DNA from 4 places in the Bradyrhizobium sp. Crot121 genome. Region 2 is predicted to be linked to each of the others. Evidence: predicted binding sites of a transcription regulator. Region 2 holds the regulator's gene; each other region holds the start of a gene.
The links. Region 2 encodes LexA, which represses DNA repair genes until DNA is damaged. Its sites were predicted from a motif close to TGTTCNNNNTGTGTTCNG; they were not measured.
Positions count from the first base shown of each region.

Region 1: the regulator LexA is predicted to act here: its motif matches at 3,155-3,172, upstream of dinB (DNA polymerase IV).
Region 3: the regulator LexA is predicted to act here: its motif matches at 2,959-2,976, upstream of AC5ZGW_RS21150 (single-stranded DNA-binding protein).
Region 4: the regulator LexA is predicted to act here: its motif matches at 3,436-3,453, upstream of AC5ZGW_RS28735 (helicase-related protein).

Region 1 is NZ_JCAMOR010000002.1:213,883-219,181, reverse strand. It holds gene AC5ZGW_RS03155 (NAD(P)-dependent alcohol dehydrogenase) at 618-1,670, opposite strand; gene dinB (DNA polymerase IV) at 1,869-3,116, opposite strand; gene AC5ZGW_RS03145 (HlyD family secretion protein) at 3,522-4,574, shown strand; gene AC5ZGW_RS03140 (ABC transporter permease) at 4,571-5,299, shown strand, end outside.
Region 2 is NZ_JCAMOR010000111.1:11,839-17,137, reverse strand. It holds gene AC5ZGW_RS42060 (HAD-IA family hydrolase) at 1-433, shown strand, start outside; gene AC5ZGW_RS42055 (molybdopterin molybdotransferase MoeA) at 443-1,654, shown strand; gene lexA (transcriptional repressor LexA) at 1,856-2,557, shown strand; gene AC5ZGW_RS42045 (hypothetical protein) at 2,850-3,275, shown strand; gene AC5ZGW_RS42040 (hypothetical protein) at 3,413-3,634, shown strand; gene AC5ZGW_RS42035 (ComEC/Rec2 family competence protein) at 3,644-5,299, opposite strand, start outside.
Region 3 is NZ_JCAMOR010000023.1:84,055-89,353, reverse strand. It holds gene gyrA (DNA gyrase subunit A) at 1-1,875, opposite strand, end outside; gene AC5ZGW_RS21150 (single-stranded DNA-binding protein) at 2,291-2,788, opposite strand; gene AC5ZGW_RS21145 (outer membrane protein) at 3,241-3,996, shown strand; gene uvrA (excinuclease ABC subunit UvrA) at 4,305-5,299, shown strand, end outside.
Region 4 is NZ_JCAMOR010000040.1:58,079-63,377, reverse strand. It holds gene AC5ZGW_RS28750 (SIR2 family protein) at 1-1,514, shown strand, start outside; gene rpmB (50S ribosomal protein L28) at 1,617-1,922, opposite strand; gene AC5ZGW_RS28740 (DUF3108 domain-containing protein) at 2,363-3,142, shown strand; gene AC5ZGW_RS28735 (helicase-related protein) at 3,557-5,299, shown strand, end outside.

The sequences.
Region 1 (5,299 bases), on a different contig from region 2:
TAGTCTATCCTCCTGATCGAGTCAGAAACCACATCGATATTCCGCCTGCCCTGCGCCTCGACGGGCCGGGCAGTGCTTACCCGTGCGTTACGGGCCACCTCGCGGCCGTTCTCACGACCGGACGTTTGATATCGGCAAGGGTCTCAGGATGACTGTGGAGCGCCCTGCGGACGATCAGCAGCGATCATGGAACCAGCGGCCTCGATCGCAATTGCGTTGTCCCGAAGAAGATACGCCCTCAGCTCGACATCCCCTTCCCTCGTTCTTTTCGCGGCTCGCCCCAGACGATGGACCAGTCAGCGTTGTTGTGCTCAGGAGCTTTGCAATGGGCGTGCCAGCTCGTCCGAGCGCCTCGCCAGATGATTTCTGATGACGTGAGCGTGAGATGAGTGACGGTCGCGCCCGCACGGCTCTCGGCTTGACGACTGATCGAGACGCAAATTGCGACAGGAATTGCAAAATGAGAATCGCTGCAACGCAGAGGCGTCAGTTTGCATCGCAATGTTTGCGCCGCAATAGCGGTCACTCGCTTGGACCAAGTCCGCCATGGCATATGACGGGCGGACGCCAAATCCATCGCGAGCAAACGGATGCCCGCGATGGATTAGAACTCTTTGTCAAGGAATCAAAACTGCGCGTCCATGGATCTTGCCGGCGTTGAGATCGTGCAGTGCCTTGTTGGCGTCCGCGAGGCGATATTCGGCGGTTGCGAGTTCGACCAAACCCCGATCCGCAAGCGCCATCAACTCCGTTAGCTCGGCCCATGTACCGACCAGGTTGCCGATAATGTTTTTCTCGGTGATCACCATATCCACGGTCGGAACGCGGATGTCTTCACCGTAGCCAACAACGTAGTAGCTGCCCATCGGGCGGGTCATCGCCAGCCCCTTGGACGTCGTGCCTTTCTCGCCAACAAAATCGATCACGGCTTCCGCGCCGTTTCCGGCAGTCAATGCCAGAACGGCTGCCACTTCGTTGCCGTCAGCTTTCACCAGATGGTCGGTGCCCGATTTTTCGGCCAGCTTCAGCGACGCTTCGGACTTGTCGACAACGATGATATCGGCCGCACACATCGCCTTGAGACACTGGATTCCGATGTGGCCCAACCCACCTGCACCGATTACGACGCAGGATTCGCCCGGCAAAAGGTGACGAGAGGCCTTCTTGACCGCGCGATAGGCCGTGAGGCCCGCATCCGCATAAGGCGCCACATCCTTTGGTGCAAGAGTCCGTGGCAGCGGCACAATATTGCGTTCGGAGGTGCAAAGGAATTCTGCATAGCCGCCGTTGCAATCAAGCCCCGGAAACGTGCCGGGACCATGCATATCGAAGCCTCGGCGACACGCGAGACAGGTGCCACCGGTGATCTTCGGGTGAACGATGACCGGGTCACCCTTCTTTACTCCCTCGACTTCCTTGCCAACCTCTTCGATCCAACCTGCATTTTCGTGTCCCATGATGATGGGTAGCAGTTTGTCGCCGGTCGGATCCATATGCGGCTTCCATACACCTTCGATGATATGAAGGTCGGTCCTGCATACGCCAGCACCACCGATGCGGACGATGACATCAGTCGATCTAGTCAACTTGGGATCAGGCGCTTTTTCTTCGCTGACCCACTGGTCGTTGGAAAGCTTCTCGTCGTACGCTCTCAATACTTGGGCTCTCATGTTGTCCTCCGTCTGCCCGGCGAGCTTTGCGCTCGCCATCGCGGAGGCGCCTCAGCATTTTTCGTGCCAGCGGAGCTGTACAGCACAACCGCGCGCATCTAAGCACGTCAGGAACGGCGAGGTCTTTGCCGCTGGCGGCTAGCTGGTAAATAGGAGCTCGTACCCACCGGTCGCTTGTCGGGCCAAGGCTTTCGAGGGTTAGAGGTCTTTTTCGGCGAGTTTGCGAAACTCGTCGGGCACGGAACGAGAAATGCCAAGCGCTGCCGGGCCGTATCCGATCGCATCCCATCCGAAGCGATCGCGGATCTTGTCGACGGCGCAATCAGCCGCCCAACGGGCCATGCCTATCCTGGTGCCGGGGCGGCGCGCTTCATCTTGAAGTTCAAGCGGGAGTTCGAGCTCGAGATCCCAGTGCTCCTCAAGATGCGACACGGAGATCGCCAATAGCGAAATGGTCGTCTGGTCCGGATGATCTGCAAGGATCGCTCGCACCAGTTCCTCGGCGATCTCAGCAAGGATCATGGTCGCGGAGATCGGCGCATCGAGCGTTACCGAACGCGTCACCGAGCTCAGGTCGGCGAAGCGAACGCGGACCGTCACGGTTCGACCGGGCCTGGACTTCGCCCGGAGTCGCGTAGCGATGCGGTCCGCGAGGTGAAGCAGCGTGGGTCGAATAACCCGCTCTTCGGCCGGCTTCCTGCCAATCGCTGACTGCGCCCCTGCCGATCCGGCCCGGCAGTGAGACTTGATCTCCCGCGGATCGCGATTCCATGCCAGCGCCGCGAGTTTCTCGCCTGCAGCGGGACCGAGCAAGCGCTCGAGCAACCAACCCGGTGTCTTTGCCAGATGCCCGATGGTCAGCACGCCGATTTCGGCGAGCTGCGCCTTCGTGACGGGACCCACTCCCCACATCAGCTCGACGGGCAGGCGGTGAAGGAACTCCAGTTCGGTGTCGGGATCCACGACCACGAGCCCATCTGGCTTCGCCACTTGCGAGGCAATTTTCGCCAGATGCTTGGTGCGCGCCACACCGACCGAGATCCCAAGACCGATCTCCATCCGCACGCGTTGGCGGATTGTCTTTGCAATTTCGGCGGGCGTACCGAAGAGATGGGTGCAGCCGGCAACGTCGGCAAACGCCTCGTCGATGGAAATACGCTCCACCAGTGGCGTGAAATCGCCGATCACCTTGATGGCAGCATCACCCAGCCGTTGGTAGTCCTTGAAATGGCCGCCGACAAAAGTGAGTTGCGGACATAGCTGGCGTGCGTGCCGTCCCGGCATACCACCTCGAACCCCGAACGCCTTGGCTTCGTATGAGGCAGCAAGCACAACCCCGCCACCGACAGCGATAGGTCTGCCGCGCAGCGAAGGATCGAGCAGTTGCTCGACCGAGGCGTAAAAGGCATCAAGGTCTGCATGAAGGATGGTGGCCGCCGTTGCCATCCAGAGCGTTCACCGGTGAAATTTGACCGAAATTCACTGAGAACATAATGCGAACATGTTGGACGCGTGTCAAGCCGGGTTTCACAAAGGCTGAGAAGCTATTGGCTGCTCAAGCCTGGGCCTGGTTGAGCGACCGTTCTCTCTTCAGCTCACGGGAACGCGATTGAGCGAAAGGCTCCTGTTGCACGGCCGTCATCAGGTCTCCATACAGCATACCGATATCGAGACGAGACCATCATCCCAGTGACGAGCGGACGGTACCTGATAAGGGCAGAGGTTGACATGCACCCTGCCGATAGTTGATCTTTTTGCTCGCGGAATTCAGCGGATCGAGATTGGACAGACCTAACAACCAAGGCTAGCAAACGACTACCCCGGTCACGGAAAGGGGAATCAGGCGCGGACATGCCGATCTCTGACAAGGAAATTCAAAGTACGTCCGACGCACCAAGGGACGGAGAGAAAAACACCCGCACCGCGACGCGCGCTCCTTCCATCATTGTCGGCATCGTTGCAGCTGCCGTCGTCGCGCTCTCTGTCTTCTATCTCTTGCGACCGGAACCACTGCTCGTCCAGGGCGAGGTCGATGCAACGCGGCTGGATATAGCCGCGCGTGTCGACGGGCGGGTCAAGGAAATTCCCGTCGAACGTGGCCAGAACGTTCCGGCTGGCGCTGTGCTCGTGCGGATCGACAATCCCGAAACTCTGGCCAAACACGAGCAAATGAAGGCAGCAAAGACTGTCGCCGAGGCTCAACTTGCCAACGTCCTCGTCGGAACACGGGTGGAAACCATTGCCGCACGGAAAGCGGCAATGGAGCGGGCGCAGGCTGCCCAGGTGCTTGCCCAGAAGACCTTTGACCGTACCTACACATTGACCCAGCAAGGCAATGCGCCGCAAGCCCGTCTCGACCAAGTGACCGACACGCTGCACGAAAGCGAGCGCGCAGTCGATCAGGCCAAATCGTCCTACGACCAGGCTGTCAATGGCTACACAAAGGAGGAGCGGGCGATCTCCAGGGCCAACGTCGAAAAGGCCACTGCCGATATCCAGAGCGTTCAATCGATCATCGATCAACTCGTGGTCTATGCCCCCGTCGCCTCGCAGATCTATCAGCGCAATATTGAGCCTGGCGAATACGTATCGCCGGGCGTGCCGCTGGTTACCTTGATCGATCTGGGCGACGTCTGGATTCACTTCGATCTTCGCGAGGATCTCGTCAAGGGCTTGAAGGTCGGCGATCGATTTGATGTCCGCATTCCGGCTCTCGATGACCGCCGCGTCACCGTCGAGGTCAAGCTTATTGCAACCAAGGGCGAATATGCGAGCTGGCGGGCCACGCGTGCTTCGGGCGATTTCGATTTGCGGACGTTTTCGATTCGTGCCTACCCGGTCCAGCCGGTGCCCGAGCTGCGACCGGGTATGAGTGCCTATCTCGACTGGCGGTCGCGGCAATGAGGCTGGCGTCAAGACCGGGATTTCTGCTGGTCGCACAGCGCGAGTGCCAATGGCTGTTTCACGATCGTGTGGCGCTGCTTTTGATCTTTGGCGTGCCTCTCTTCGCGTTCGTGGTTCTCACAACGGTCTTCAGCCATCCGGTCATCCGGGGGCTCGGGGTGACGGTCGTCGACGAGGACAAGTCGGACGCTTCGCGTGCCCTGGTGGAATACGTCGCGGCATCTCCGAGCCTGAAAATCGTCGACCGCTCCGGTACGCTGTCCACGGCCGTGAAGGATATACGGTCCGGAAAGGCGATCTCGGCAATCTATATCCCACCGGATTTCGAGCGCGACCTGCAGGCTCAACGCCGTCCGCAGGTGGTTGGATTCTACAACCAGCAGTTCCTGACGGCGGCCGGCATTGCCTCCTCGGGGCTGAGCGATGCGCTTTCCGCCGCAGCCGCCGTGGCAGCCCCCGCGAAGCACGCAGCGCCCACGCCAGCCTCGATCGGAACGATGGCCGGGGAAACCATCGCGCTTGTCAATCCGCAAAAGAACTATGCCCAGTTCCTGCTCCGTGCGCTGCTGCCGACGATCATCCATGTGGTGATCACGCTCGCGGCAGGCTATTCCGTCGGCTCCGAATTCCGCCGGCGCGACGCGCGGGCCTGGCTCGAAAGTGCCGGAGGCGATCCGCTCGTTGCGCTGGCCGGCAAGCTCGCGCCCCTCTTCGGCATCTTCCTC
Region 2 (5,299 bases):
CGCCTTCTTCGCAGGCCTGCGGCAGTCGCTCGGCATCAGCATCTCCGACGCCCAGTTCCTGGAAGGCTGGAACGCGATCTTCGCCGGCGAGATGCCGGGAATCGCCGAGCACCTGGCGCGCGCCAAGACGCGTCTGCCGCTCTATGCGTTCTCGAATACCAATCCGCCTCATATCGAGCATTTCTCGACAGCCTATTCGGACGTGCTCGGCCACTTCCGTCAGATCTTCTTCTCCTCCACGATCGGGCTACGGAAACCTGACGCGGACGCCTATGATTACGTGATAAAGGCGATCGGCGTGCCGGCTTCGCGCATCGTGTTCTTCGACGATTCCGCCGAGAACATCCGCGGCGCACGGGCGATGGGCCTCGCAGCCATTCACGTCACATCACCGGATGATGTGACGAACGCGCTTCTCGCCCTCGGAATTTAGGAGTTGCCCGTGGCCTTGATGCCGGTCGCCGATGCGCTTGCCGCGGTTCTCGCCGGCGCGGAACCTTTGCCGGAAGAGATGGTCGCACTCGATGCCGCCTATCACCGCACGCTTGCCCGTGACGTCGCGGCAAAGCGTACTCAGCCGCCACTGGCGATGTCGGCGATGGATGGCTATGCGGTGCGATCCGCCGATGCCGCCGACTTGAGCGCGCGGCTGAAGGTGATCGGCGAAGTCGCCGCGGGCCGGCCGTTCGATCGGGAACTTGGTCCGCGGGAAGCGGCACGGATCTTCACCGGAGGCGTCATTCCCGCCGGCGCCGATGCGGTCGTGATCCAGGAGGACACCCGGGTCGATGGCGATCACATCACCATCACCGAGGCCGCTGTCGCCGGGCGGCATATCCGGCCCGCCGGCGTCGATTTCCGCGAGGGTGACGTGCTGCTGAGGCGCGGAAGCCGGCTGACCGACCGCGCGCTGTCGCTGGCGGCGTCGATGAACTATCCGGAACTCCCCGTGCGGCGCCGACCCAAGGTCGCCGTGCTCGCGACCGGCGACGAACTCGTGATGCCGGGCACCTCTCCGGGTCCAGGCCAGATCGTCTATTCCAACGGCTATGCGCTGCGGGCGATGGCGCGTGCAGAAGGCGCTGAAGCGATCGATCTGGGGGTCGCCGCCGACACGGTTGCCGCCACCACCCACGGCATACGCCGCGCGCATGCCGCGGGCGCCGACATCCTCATCACCACCGGCGGCGCCTCGGTCGGCGACCATGACCTCGTGAAGCCGTCGCTTGAGGCCGAGGGCGTGACCATGGCGTTCTGGAAGATCGCGATGCGGCCGGGCAAGCCGATGATGCATGGCCGGCTCGGCGCGATGCGAGTGATCGGCCTGCCCGGCAATCCGGTGTCGTCCTATGTCTGCGCCTATCTGTTCCTGGTGCCGTTGATTCGGGCCCTGCTCGGCCGCTCGGCGATTCATCACGTGACGGAAAGCGCCCTGCTCGGCCGCGATCTCGCCGCCAACGATCAGCGCGAAGATTATCTTCGTGCGCTACTCGAAGAGCGCGACGACGGCACGCTGATCGCAACGCCGGTCACCAAGCAGGACAGTTCGCTGCTTGGGAATCTCACTGCGGCGCAGGCACTTGTGATCCGTCCGCCATTCGCGCCGGCCGCAGCAAAAGGCGCGCCTTGCGACATCCTCCGATTGCCTGAATGACGCTGCGACCAACACCTGCCGGAGCATCTCTGGTCGCGTTCACCAGAAATTAAGTGGTTGCGGAACACATATCGAACATATAGTGTCCGTTCATGATTTGTTTCGAAACTCGCTGTCTACGAATGGGAGTGCGTGACTCCCGAGATCAGCTCTTCTCAAGTCTCGGATCGAACGACGCTACCAACCGGGGGAATGCTCGCGATGCTTACGCGCAAACAGTATGAACTTCTGCGTTTCATCAACGAACGGCTGAAAGAGGCCGGCGTGCCTCCTTCCTTCGACGAGATGAAGGACGCGCTCGACCTGCGCTCGAAGTCCGGCATCCACCGCCTGATCACGGCGCTGGAGGAACGGGGCTTCATCCGCCGCCTGCCGAACCGCGCCCGCGCGATCGAGGTGATCAAACTGCCTGAGCTCTCCGCCGCCGGCAACGGCCGCCGCGGCTTCACGCCGAGCGTCATCGAGGGCACGCTCGGCAAGCGCACGACCAGCGCGGCCGTGGCCGAAGACGATGGCAACCGTCCCGTCGCCGTTCCCGTGATGGGCCGGATCGCGGCGGGTACGCCGATCGAGGCGCTGCAGACCCGCAGCCACACCATCAGCGTGCCGCCCGACATGCTCGGCTCCGGCGAGCATTATGCGCTCGAGGTGCGCGGCGATTCCATGGTCGAGGCCGGCATCCTCGACGGCGACATGGCGCTGATCCAGCGTAACGACACCGCCAACACCGGCGACATCGTGGTGGCGCTGATCGATGAGGAGGAAGCGACGCTGAAGCGCTTCCGGCGCCGCGGCGCGTCAATCGCGCTTGAGCCTGCCAATGCGGCCTACGAAGTCCGCATCCTGCCGCCGAACCGGGTGCGGATCCAGGGCAAGCTGATCGGGCTTTATCGCAAGTACTGAGCCGACGAGGACGCAGCAGCTCGTCTGGTACTTTGGTGGGTGATCTGCCCTCAAGGACACTGACAAGAACGATTTAGAGTGATTAGAATAAGAGCCCCGGTAAGTTCGCCGGGGCACTCTCGGTGCAAGGAGATGTGCGGCAGCGCCTCCTATCGTGTTTGTGAACGGCTAGAGGGCGCGGGCCGTACAAATGCCAAGAACGGAGCAGAGGCTTATAAGTTATCGTCCACTCTGATAGAGGCCTGCGCCTCTTCCCAGGCCGGGTCGGCTATCTCGAATGAGGAGCAATCCGATGTGTGACTATAGCCTGCATGCCGTGGCGACGCGTCCCGCCCAGGTTGGAGAGACGCTTATCACCACCACCTTCCGCGGTACCTCGACCCGCGGCTTCGCTTCGGAAAGCGATCCGACGGTCGCAGTCTGCATGCTTCCCGGGACCGAACTCGCGTTCGCCGATAACGTCCGCTACGACAATCGCTGGATCTGGACCAAGACGACCGGCTTCCGTGTCGGCAAGTTCAACCAGATCGATGCGCATATTCGGGATCGTCATCACGACGCGATCGACTTCCCCGATGGCAGCCATGTGCTGGTGACCCAGCTCTGCGAAGGGCAGCGGGCGACCGTGCTGCAATTGCCCGTGACGCATCATGTTGCAGAGCCGGCACCGAAGGCGGTCGACCAGCGCCCCGCGCCGAACCCGCTGTTCATCGGCTGAGAGCTTCGGGCAGCGTGCGCCGCCGGTCTCGGCCGGCGGGACGTTGCCGCGGGTGAAAAGCAAAGTATTCGAGCGGCCCCGGAGGCCATCCCGGGGCAGATGTGGTTTTGTTGAACTATTCGCAAGGGGCATGATCGGTGGTCACCAAGATCACATGGCAAAAAGCCGGACGGGTGGCCCAGCCCGGCCGATACATGTTCAGGTTCGGCTGGCTCACCGTCGCAGCGGAAGATCTCGCGATCTGGGAGCGATTTCCGGATGCGAGCTTCACGCTCGTGCAAGTGCCGTCGCATTCGGGCGGTCCCGACGAATTTCGGCTCGGCGCCTTCGAGCTGCCGGCCAACGCCGGTGGAGATTGACGGGAGCGCTCAGTCTTCCGGCTGCAGGTCGGACTCGGACGGGGTCGCATCGATGGCGCGCAGCGCGGGTGCCCCTTGGATCCGGATCGTGGTCTCGGGTTCGCCTTCGCCTGACACCGCAGGCGACCACGGCCGGTCGAGGCCGGCGGGCTTGACCGCATCGATGACGAAGCCGTTCCGGTTCCGCCGCAGCGCCAGCCCGCCCTGCCGCCGCAGGCGCTCGGCATCGATGACCGCCGCCGCACAGCCTTGTGGCACCGGCCGTGCGGTCACGATCAGCACCGCCCGTTCGCAATCGTCCGCGAGCGCCTCGGATCGCTGCGTGAGCGCGATGAACGCGCCACCGGCCACAGAGGTCACGCAGCCGCTCTCATCGCAGGACACGCCCTCCGTGAGCGAAGGATCGCTCGCGCTGCGGGCATCGGCATCCGCGGCAAGCCACTCCTTGGCGAGAAACGCGTCCTTCGCGGTCCGCATCAGGTGCAACCGCCCGTCACCGCCGCGAACGGCGACATTGCGGCCGTCGCCGGAAATCAGGATGTCGGGTTGCGGCGCCCTCACCGCCCAGACCACCGCAATGAGAAGCACCGCCGCGCCGGCGAAGCGCAGCGGCGTGCGCAACAGCCCGAGCAGGATGACGCCCAGGCTCGCGGCGATCAGCGGGCCGATCCCGAACGCACTGACGTGGCCGACTGCGCCCGGCAGCGCGGCGACCCATTGCGCAACCACGATCATCCAGTCGATGCCGCTGCCCATGATCGCCCAGAACACGCCATCGAAGCCGAACGGCATCGCCAGCAGGCCAAGCAGCCCAGCCGGCATCACCAGCGCCGACACCACCGGCATCGCCGCCAGATTGGCAAGCACGCCGAAGGGCGCCACCCGATGGAAGTGAAAGGCGGCATAGGGCGTGGTCGCCAGCCCCGCTACCAGCGAGGCCAGCAGCAGCATCGCAATCTCGCGCCCGCCCCACAGCGCGATCCGCGCGGTCGCGGAATGATCGGGCGCGGCAAACAGATGCGGCATGCCAATCTGCACCAGCGCCACCAACCCGAGGGTGGCCGCAAACGACATTTGAAAGCTCGGATGAACCAGCGCTTCCGGTGCGATCGCGAGCACGATCATGGCCGCGACTGCGAGCGTCCGGAACGTCACCGCGCGGCGGTCCACCATGACGGCGATCAGCACCACCGCAGTCATGAAGAACGAGCGCTGCGTCGCGACCTCCGCTCCCGACAGCAGCAGATAGAAGGCGGCAGCGACCAGCGCCGCCGCGGCGGACCATTTCTTGATCGGAAAGCCCACAGTGAGCACCGGGAACAGTGCGAGCAAGGCGCGGACTGCGAAGAAGACCACGCCCGCGACCACCGCCATGTGATAGCCCGAGATCGAGAGTACGTGGCCGAGCCCCGAGATGAACATCGCATCATTCACCGGCTCGGAGATCGCATCGCGCCGGCCGGTCAGGAGTGCGGTCGCGATCGCGCGATTGTCGCCTTCGAGCACGTTGCGGATCCGCGCATCGATCGCATCGCGCATGCCTTGCATGAACGCCGCATAGCGCAGCGCAAATCCGCGGCCTTCCGGCGACGCCGTCGTCTTGATCGCGCCGAGTACGAAACCGGAGGCGCCGATGCCCTGGAAATAGAGATCGCGGCTGAAATC
Region 3 (5,299 bases), on a different contig from region 2:
CGGCAGGATGTTGATCAGCGCCTTCCCGCGCGCATTCGGCGCGGCCATCGGCAATCGCCAGACTTTCTCCTTGTAGACCTGGCCGCGCGAGGAGAAGAACAGGACCGGCGTATGGGTCGACGCCACGAACACGCGGCTGACGAAATCCTCGTCGCGGGTCTGCATGCCGGCCCGGCCCTTGCCGCCGCGGCGCTGGGCGCGATAGGTCGACAGCGGCACGCGCTTGACGTAGCCGGCGTGCGACACGGTCACCACCATGTCTTCGCGCTGGATCAGATCCTCGTCCTCGACCTCGCCTTCCTGCTCGACGATAACAGTCCTGCGCGGGGTGGCGAACTCGGCCTTCACCTCGGCAAGCTCGGTCTTGACGATCGCCTGCACCCGGGCGCGCGAGCGCAGGATGTCGAGATAGTCGGAGATCTCCGCCGCGAGCTTGGTGAGTTCCTCGCCGATCTCGTCGCGGCCGAGCGCGGTGAGGCGCTGCAGCCGGAGGTCGAGGATTTCCCTCGCCTGCTCCAGCGAAAGGCGGATGGTGCCGTCCGGATTGATGCGGTGGCGCGGATCGTCGATCAGCGTGATCATGTCTTCGACGTCCCGCGCCGGCCAATCGCGCGACATCAGGGTTTCGCGCGCGGCCGCCGGATTCGGCGAAGAGCGGATGACGCGGATGACCTCGTCGATATTGGCAACCGCGATGGCCAGGCCCACCTGGAGGTGTGCGCGGTCGCGCGCCTTGCCGAGCAGGTATTTGGTTCGCCGGGTCACCACCTGTTCGCGGAAGTTGACGAAGATCGTCAGCAGATCTTTCAGGTTCATCGTCTGCGGACGGCCGGAATCGAGTGCCAGGATGTTGGCCGGGAAGTTGGTCTGCAGCGGCGTGAAGCGGTAGAGCTGATTCAGCACCACGTCCGGCATCGCCTCGCGCTTCAGTTCGATCACGACGCGGAAACCTTCGCGGTCGGATTCGTCGCGCAGGTCGGAAATCCCCTCGATCTTCTTCTCGCGGATCAGCTCGCCGATCCGCTCGACCATGTTCGCCTTGTTAACCTGGTACGGGATCTCCGTGATGATGATCGCCTCGCGATCCTTTCGCAGGGTATCGATCGTGACCTTGCCGCGCATCACGATCGAGCCGCGGCCGAGATGATAGGATGCTCGGATGCCCGCTCGACCGAGGATGATGCCGCCCGTGGGGAAATCCGGCCCCGGAATGATGTTGATGAGGTCGTCGATGGTGAGCGCCGGGTTGTCGATCAGCGCCACACAGGCGTCGACGACCTCGCCGAGATTGTGCGGCGGGATGTTGGTGGCCATACCGACGGCGATGCCGCCCGCGCCATTGACCAGGAGGTTCGGAAACCGCGTCGGCAATACCGACGGCTCTTGCTCGCTGTTGTCGTAGTTGGGCTGGAAGTCGACCGTGTCCTTCTCGATGTCCGCCAGCACAGCCTCTGCCGCCCGCGTCAGGCGTGCTTCGGTGTATCGATAGGCCGCCGGCGGATCACCGTCGACCGAGCCGAAATTGCCTTGGCCGTCGATGAGCGGCACGCGCATCGAAAAATCCTGCGCCATGCGCACCATGGCGTCGTAAATCGACTGGTCGCCGTGTGGGTGATACTTACCGATGACGTCGCCGACCACGCGCGCGGACTTGACGTACTTCTTGTCCGGCGTATGCCCCTGGTCGTACATCGAATACAGGATGCGGCGGTGGACCGGCTTGAGCCCGTCACGCGCATCGGGGAGCGCCCGCGCCACGATCACGCTCATGGCGTAGTCGAGGTAGGACTTCTTCATCTCGTCGAGGATGGAAACGGGACGAATGTCGGAGGGCCCCGACGGCTCGCCGGGCTTGTCGTCTTCAGGTTCTGACAAAGGGGGAATCCGGGTCGGTTCTACTGCAGAATCATATAGCGTATCGGGGGCCCGACCACCACCCCGGAACGGCCTCGGCGACCGGTTTTTCCCTTCGTTTTTTCATAGACTTACGGGGTCGACCGGCGCGCCGCGGGAACACCCCAGCGGCGTGCGGCAAGGCGCCCTCCGAGGTCAGGAAACCGCCCGCGGGCCGTTGGCGGCGCCCGCATCGCCGCGCCCTGTCGGTTAGATCGATTTCCTCACAATTCACATTAACCGGAGCCACAAGCAACCCGGCCGCGGCACATCAAGCCATATCAATCGCTTGACGCTGATATCCTGCAGTCATTGAAGAGGATAAGTTCGACGCAAGCTGTATCGCGCGAGGGAGATTTTCATCCTCACGCGATCTTTCCGGCAACGTACCGCTCGATCAGAACGGGATATCGTCGTCCATGTCGTTGTTGTTGCGGGCGCCGGCCGGCACGGCGCGGCGTGGCGCGGAACTCGAGGGGCCGCTGACGCCGAAATCGCCGCCACCGCTGCCCATGTCGTCGGAGAAGCTGCCGCCACCGCCGCCCCTGCCGTCCAGCATCGTGAGGTTGGAGTTGAAGCCCTGCAGCACCACTTCGGTCGAATATTTCTCGACCCCGCTCTGATCGGTCCATTTCCGGGTCTGGAGCTGGCCCTCGACGTAAACCTTGGCGCCCTTCTTCAGGTATTGCTCGGCGACCTTGGCGAGCCCTTCATTGAAGATGACGACACGGTGCCACTCGGTCTTTTCCTTGCGCTCGCCGGTGGCCCGGTCGCGCCAGGTCTCGGAGGTCGCGACGCTCAGATTGGCGATCGGACGGCCGTCCTGGGTCCGCCGGATTTCCGGGTCCTTGCCGAGATTGCCCACCAGAATGACCTTATTTACGCTTCCCGCCATCGCCGCTCTCCACTCAATCACTGGGCCGGCCGGTTACACGGCGGCCACATTCAGTCTTCGCTAACCACATCTTACATTGCTGACGGACCCTATACGCTCGCCGACACCGTCGGGCGCAGCCATTCCCCGTCCATTGCGCGGTTATCCACATATAGCACCAGCCGCGCCATTGTTCCAGTTTTGTTCCATGCAACTTGACATAATCGTGGTGGCATTGTGGCCCAAATTTGGTGCGGCCAGGATGGAACCCGAAATCGACCCTGGGGTTCCATAAAACATCAAGAAAACCATTAACTTATGTTCCCGGTACTTCGCCGTGAAGTGTTGCGTTTCGGCGACGGTATTTCCGGTTGAATCGGAGTATATGCCTAAAACGACGGCGCGGCGCTCGCGTCTTTAATACCGTAACGCTTCGGGACCAAATTGAAGCGAACAAAGGCTGGAGAGCTACGATGAAGAAGTTTTTGCTTGGAACGGTTGCCTTGGTTGCGCTGGCTGCGCCCGCCTCGGCTGCCGATCTTGCCGCGCGCCCTTATGTCAAGGCTCCGCCGGCGCCCGTCGCCGTCGTCTACGACTGGACCGGGTTCTATATCGGCGGCAACGGCGGCTGGGGAACGAGCCGCAACCGCTGGGACGTCCTTGGTTTCAGTGACGGCTCCCATAACGCCGACGGCGGCACTGCTGGTGGTCAGATCGGCTATCGCTGGCAGATGGGCACCTGGGTGTTCGGCGTCGAAGGCCAGGGCAATTGGGCCGACTTCAAGGGCAGCAACATCAGCCTGCTGACGGGCATCGACACCAACGAGACCAGGGTCGACGCCTTCGGCCTGATCACCGGCCAGATCGGCTATGCTGCCAACAATGTGCTGTTCTACGTCAAGGGCGGCGCGGCCGTGGTCGCCGATCGCTACCGCGTGCGTGACGCCTTCACCGGTTTCCCGATCACCAACGACATCAACGACACCCGCTGGGGAGCCTCGGTTGGCGCTGGCATCGAGTACGGCTTTGCGCCGAACTGGTCGGTCGGCGCCGAGTACAATCACATCTTCCTGGGCAATCGCTCCTACGATTTCGTCAACAATGGCTTCGCCGGCCCGGCCGGCAGCCTCTTCGCCACCGAGAATATCAAGCAGGACATCGACCTCGTCACCGTCCGCGTGAACTACAAGTTCGGCCTCGGCGGCGCTCCGATCATCGGGCGGTACTGATCTCGCGATCGGATATCAATCTTAAGAAAAGGCCGGCCTTGCGCCGGCCTTTTTGTTTGCGTGTCGTTCGTTCCGAGCCGCTCATCTGCGAAGCTCCGCTTGCGCGGGCCCCTCTTGCTGCCAGCTACTGCCAAAGCTGCACGCAGGAAATGCGATCAGAAACAAATCGTTGATGATTCGTGCTGAGCACTGGAAATCGTCGCCCGTTCTTCCTATGTTCCGGCATCACCCCATCGGCGCCGTGGTAGGGATTTCCGACGACGCGCGCCCATAACGTGGCGCGCTTACAAGCGCCTGGAAATGCCGATATGGATGAAGTGCTCAGGGCGAAGCGCCAACCGACCGCCGGCTCCTCAACGCGTGCCATCACGATCCGCGGCGCGCGGGAGCACAATCTCAAGAACATCGACGTCGAGATTCCCCGCGACAAGCTCGTCGTCTTCACCGGCCTGTCCGGCTCCGGCAAGTCCTCGCTTGCCTTCGACACCATCTATGCCGAGGGCCAGCGCCGCTATGTCGAATCGCTGTCGGCCTATGCCCGCCAGTTCCTGGAGATGATGCAGAAGCCTGATGTCGACCAGATCGACGGCCTCTCGCCCGCCATCTCCATCGAGCAGAAGACCACCTCGAAGAACCCGCGCTCGACCGTCGGCACTGTCACCGAGATCTACGACTACATGCGCCTGCTCTGGGCCCGCGTCGGCGTGCCCTATTCGCCGGCCACGGGATTGCCGATCGAGAGCCAGACCGTCTCGCAGATGGTCGATCGCGTGCTCGCCTTGCCCGAGGGCACTCGCCTCTATCTGCTGGCGCCGGTCGTGCGCGGCCGCAAGGGCGAGTACCGGAAAGAGCTCGCCGAATATCTCAAGAAGGGTTTTCAGCGCGTCAAGATCGACGGCACCTTCCATGAGCTCGCCGAAGCGCCGAGCCTCGACAAGAAGTTTCCGCACGACATCGACGTCGTCGTCGACCGCATCGTGGTGCGCCCCGACATCGGTCAGCGTCTCGCGGAGAGCTTTGAGACCGCGCTCAAGCTTGCCGAGGGCCTTGCGGTGATCGAATTCGCCGACGCCCCGGCGGCAGCTCCCGCCGAAGAAAAGAAGAAGACCGCAAAGATCCACGACAAGAGCGGACCGGAACGCATCCTGTTCTCGGAAAAGTTCGCCTGCCCGGTCTCCGGCTTCACCATCCCCGAGATCGAGCCGCGGCTGTTCTCGTTCAACAATCCCTATGGCGCCTGCCCCGCCTGCGGCGGCCTCGGCATCGAGCAGCATGTCGACGAGGACCTCGTCATTCCCGACAA
Region 4 (5,299 bases), on a different contig from region 2:
TCAATCTGGATGCAACTACTAGGCAGTTACGGGAAGATTATCCCGAATGGCAGGCGGAGTGGGCTTCTAGCGCAACTTTTTCGACGGCTATACGTACGGGATGGGTGGGGACGGACACAAGGAGCGATGAGTTACTAGACTTACCATTGGCAGAAATTTTGGATGCAGCTGCCAAATTGTCCGGAAGATCGCAAGAACGATTTGTGGAGCGAGATCCTTATGCTGGATTTTGTGCACTGAAGCCCATCCGCGCGTTTTCAGCTTTGACCATTGCAGGTAAGACAGGAAAGTACCCTAGGAATTTCTGGCAAACCTTCTTGAATGCCGACGGCAGAAAGCAGGATCGATTTCGATTGGTACTTCTCATCGTAAGTCGATTAGGGCGGATACCTGATGATTATCTGAATGATCTTCTTCGGCCAGTGACGGACTGGCTGCTTCGTGTCCACAAAACGTTGCTGCCTAGAGGCCGTAACTCATTTGATCTCCTCTGGAGACGGCTTGTTAGTTTGTTGGAGCAGCGCCCCGACTTCGGCGAGAGCTCAATTGTTAGAGGAAGTCAGCCGCCCGACTGGGTAACGGAGGCGCTAAATTCTCCAATCGGGCATCTAGCGCAGATTCTATTGGCGGACCCTGCAGTAAGCAGACTCAAGGGTGGCGAGCAATTTCCGGATCGGTGGAAGGGGCAAGCCAATGAGCTGCTGTCTCTAAGAGGGGAGGGGCGCCCTCGTGCGTTGGCAATTCTTTGTCATAACCTAGCTTGGCTGTTCAGCGTAGATCCGCAGTGGGTAACGCAGTCGATCTTGCCTGCAATGGAACGACAAGACCATAACGGCGACGCGTTCTGGGCAGGGTTCTTCTGGGGTGCAAAAGTGCCCCAGGCGCAGCTTTTTGTTCGGATGAAACCTTCATTACTAGGCTTAGCTCACAAAGGTTCTTACACGCGACGAAGGCATGCGGAGGTATTGGCTGGCATTGTCTTAGCCGGTTGGGGAAGCAGAGCCGGCGAAAACGAAACGCGACTGATAACCGATGCCGAAATGACGGCCGTGCTAGCGGATGCCGACGATGATTTTCGGACGCAAGTGCTTTGGCACCTAGAGCGGTGGTCCAGGGAGCCTGGGTCTCGCTGGAGAGACGATGCGGTCACGCTATTAGCGCAGGTTTGGCCAAAGCAGATAGTGGCTAAGACGCCGAGAGTCTCCGCAAGGCTCGCTGAATTGGCTTTCGCGCAGGGAGAGCGTTTTCCGCTCTACGCCAGCTATATCCTGCCTCTAGTTGGCCCTGTCGACCAAGATTTCATCAACCTCCCGGCCCTCAGACGAAACAAGCACAATCTGGTTGATGAATTTCCCGAGCAAACGCTTGCTATTCTTCACGGCATTCTGGCTGACGATGCCAGACAGTGGCCTTACGGGGTATCAGAGGTTCTTGATCGCATTGGCACGACTGCGCCAAATCTGCTGACCGACCGTCGTTTGATTAAGCTGAACCGAATTCGAAATTCGTTCTAGGTGCCTGAAGTATCGTTAGAGGTCCCCGCAAGAATGCAAAACGGCCGGGTCTTTCGACCCGGCCGTTTAAACTCTCAACTCGCTACTCTGATACAGCGAGTCTCAGCTCGCCTTCTGCTCCGCAGCCGCTGTCCGCTTCTTCTCGATCTGGCGCTTCAGGTCGAGCGCGCGGGGCGAGAGGTTTGCGGCGCTCGCCTTCAAGAGGAACGCGTCGAGGCCGCCGTTGTGATCGACGCTCTTCACCGCGTTCGAGGAGACGCGCAGGCGGATGTTGCGGCCGAGCGATTCCGACTGGAAGGTAATATTGCAGAGGTTCGGCAGGAAGCGCCGCTTGGTCTTGATGTTCGAGTGGCTCACCTTGTGGCCCACTTGCGGGCCCTTGGCCGTCAGTTCACAGCGCCGCGACATTGTTCAAATCCTCTTCCATCCCCGCTAAACCAACAGCGCGCGCCGCGCGCGGCGGGGGTCTAAACCTACGTCCATTTTCCAGGAACCGCGGACGTATAGGGGGTGAGGTGCAAAGCGTCAAGGTTTTATCGGGTTTAGAGCCACTTTCCCTGGTTCCGAAACCCTCAAATTCGGCGCGTTTTCCTCGCGCGAACGGTAAAACCTTATGGCACGCAAAACCGGCACGTTCACAAGGCCGTTCAGCGGGTTAACACACCATATAAAGGGCGTATTCAGGCTGGTTAAGTGGTTCCGTATTCGCCCGCGTTGCTTGCCGGTCATTTCTCCCTAGATGATCTTTCGGCGCCGACGACAGGATCGTTAAGTTTGTGAGCATTTTCAGCAGTTTTCTGCCCTCAGTGAGGGAATCCTGGCTGTTGTGCGCCGGCGCGCTGTTCCTGATGTTGCCGGAGGGCGCGCTCGCGCAGGGCCGGCTGGATGCGCAGTATGAGGCCTCGCTGGCCGGTATTGCCGTCGGCAAGGGAAGCTGGACCATCGAGATCGGTGACGACACCTTTTCCGCGATCGCGCAGGGCGGCACTTCCGGGCTGCTCAAGGCATTTGCTGGCGCCGGCGGGGTGGGCGGATCCCAGGGGCGCGTGGTCAATGGCGCGCTGGTGGCGGCGGGCTACACCGTCAACTACAACAGCTACAAGAAATCCGAGATCATTCGGATGGCGCTCAGTGGCGGCAGCATCAAGGAAACCGTGATCGAGCCGGAACCGCCGGTTGATCCGAACCGGATCCCGGTCACCGAGGCCCACAAGAAGAACGTGTTCGATCCGATGACCGGCTCGCTGCTCCGGGTGCCGGGCACGGGCGAACTGATGAGCCCGGATAGCTGCCGCACCAGCGCGGGCATTTTCGACGGCCGGCTGCGCTACGATTTGAAGCTCGATTTCAAGCGCGTGGAGATGGTCAAGGCGGAGAAGGGCTATCAGGGCCCGGCGCTGGTCTGCGCGATCTATTTCACGCCGATCGCGGGCTATATCCCCGACCGTCCGGTGATCAAGTACCTCGCCGAAGCGCGCAACATGGAGATCGCCTTCGTGCCGATCGCGGGCACGCGCATCCTGATCCCGTTCCGCGTCAAGATTCCGACGCCGTTCGGGCTCGCCATGCTGGAGGCGACGTCGTTCGTGACGTCGGCCACGCCGCCGCGGGTGGCGAAGACGCAGTGAGGTCGTGCTCCGTCATTCCGGGGCGATCCGAAGCATCGAGCCCGGAATCCATTTCTCCTCCGGCGCATGCGGCCCGATGGATTCCGGGCTCGTCCTGCGGACGCCCCGGAATGACGGAGAGGGCGTGAATTCTGTTGACTCTTGGCCGCTTCTGATTCGACTCCGGCTTTAACAATTTCGCTGTCATCGTGATCGCTGCTAAACCCGATTTGGTGCTGGAACTGAAATGCCGACACGAGATGTTGCGGTGAACGGAGGAGAACACAGGTGGAGTCAGCGATTCGGCCGCGATTCGTTCTCAACTCGTTCCGAAGCTTAAGCGGCGGCATCCGCCGTGTAGCAATCTGAGACAATTTTCCTAGTCGCGCTTTCTTTCATCTCCAAGAAAAGCATCAAGAAAAGCACCTCGAAATCATGGCTCTTTCCTCTCCTCCCTTCGCCCATGAGCGCGCGCCCGGCGCCGGCGTCACGGCTGTGCTCGGGCCGACCAATACTGGCAAGACGCATCTGGCCATCGAGCGCATGCTTGGGCATTCGTCCGGGCTGATCGGGCTGCCGCTGCGGCTCTTGGCGCGTGAGGTCTACAATAAGATCGCCGATCGCGCTGGGCCTGAGAGCGTCGCGCTGATCACCGGCGAGGAGAAGATCAAGCCGAAGTCGCCGCGCTTCTGGGTCTCGACGGTCGAGGCGATGCCGCGCGATCTCGATGTCTCGTTCCTTGCGGTCGACGAGATCCAGATCGCGGCCGATCTCGAGCGCGGGCATGTCTTCACCGACCGTATCCTCAATCGGCGCGGGCGCGACGAGACGCTGCTGCTCGGGGCTGCGACGATGCGTCCCATCATCGAGCGGCTGTTGCCCGGCGCCTCCATCATCACAAGGCCCAGGCTCTCGACGCTCGAATTCGCCGGCGACCGCAAGATCACGCGGCAGCCGCGGCGCACCGCGATCGTCGCGTTCTCGGCGGACGAGGTCTATGCGATCGCCGAATTGATCCGCCGCCAGCATGGCGGCGCGGCGGTCGTGCTCGGCTCGCTCTCGCCGCGCACACGCAATGCGCAGGTCGCGATGTTCCAGAACGGCGACGTCGATTATCTCGTCGCCACCGACGCCGTCGGCATGGGGCTGAACCTCGACGTCGATCATGTCGCCTTTGCCTCCGACCGCAAATACGACGGCTATCAGTTCCGCCGTCTGACACCGGCCGAGTTCGCGCAGATCGCGGGCAGAGCTGGCCGCGCGACGCGCAATGGTACCTTCGGCACGACAGGACGCTGCGCGCCGTTCGAGCCGGAACTGGTGAACGCGCTGCAGAACCATACGTTTGACAGCGTGAAAATGCTGCAATGGCGCAACTCGAAGCTGGATTTCTCCTCGCTCGGCAGCTTGCAGGTCTCGTTGTCGCTGCCGCCGTCGCATGAAGTGCTGACGAGGGCGCCGATCGCGGAAGACATGCGCGTGCTCGACCACGCCGCGCGCGATGCCGAGGTGCGCGACATGGCGCATGGCGCTGTCGCCGTCGAGCGGCTATGGGACACTTGCCAGATACCCGATTACCGAAAGCTATCGCCCGCGGCCCATGCCGAGCTTGTGACCACGGTTTACGGCTTCCTGATACAAAAGGGGCGTATTCCCGATGCATGGTTTGCTGCCCAGGTCGATCAGGCCGACCGCGTCGACGGCGATATCGACACGCTGTCGGGCCGGATCGCTCAGGTGCGCACCTGGACCTTTGTGGCGAACCGGCCGGACTGGCTGTCCGATCCCGAACATTGGCAGGGGATCACGCGCGAGCTCGAAAATAAATTGTCCGATGCGCTGCATGAACGGCTCACGGAGCGTTTCGTTGATCGGCGTACCAGTGTATTGATGCGCCGCCTGCGGGAGAACTCTGTTTTGAATACTGAAATCGGCAAGACCGGCGAAGTCATCGTCGAGGGGCATGTGATCGGCCGGCTCGACGGATTCACTTTTGCGCCTGACGCGGCGGAAGCGGGCTCAGATGCCAAGGCGCTGCAGGCCGCAGCCCAGCAGGTGCTGGCGCGCGAGATCGATACGCGGGCCGAGAAACTGAGCGCCGCGCCGGACGAAACCTTCGTGCTAACCTCCGACGGTACTATCCGCTGGACCGGCGATGCGGTGGCCAAACTCGCCGCG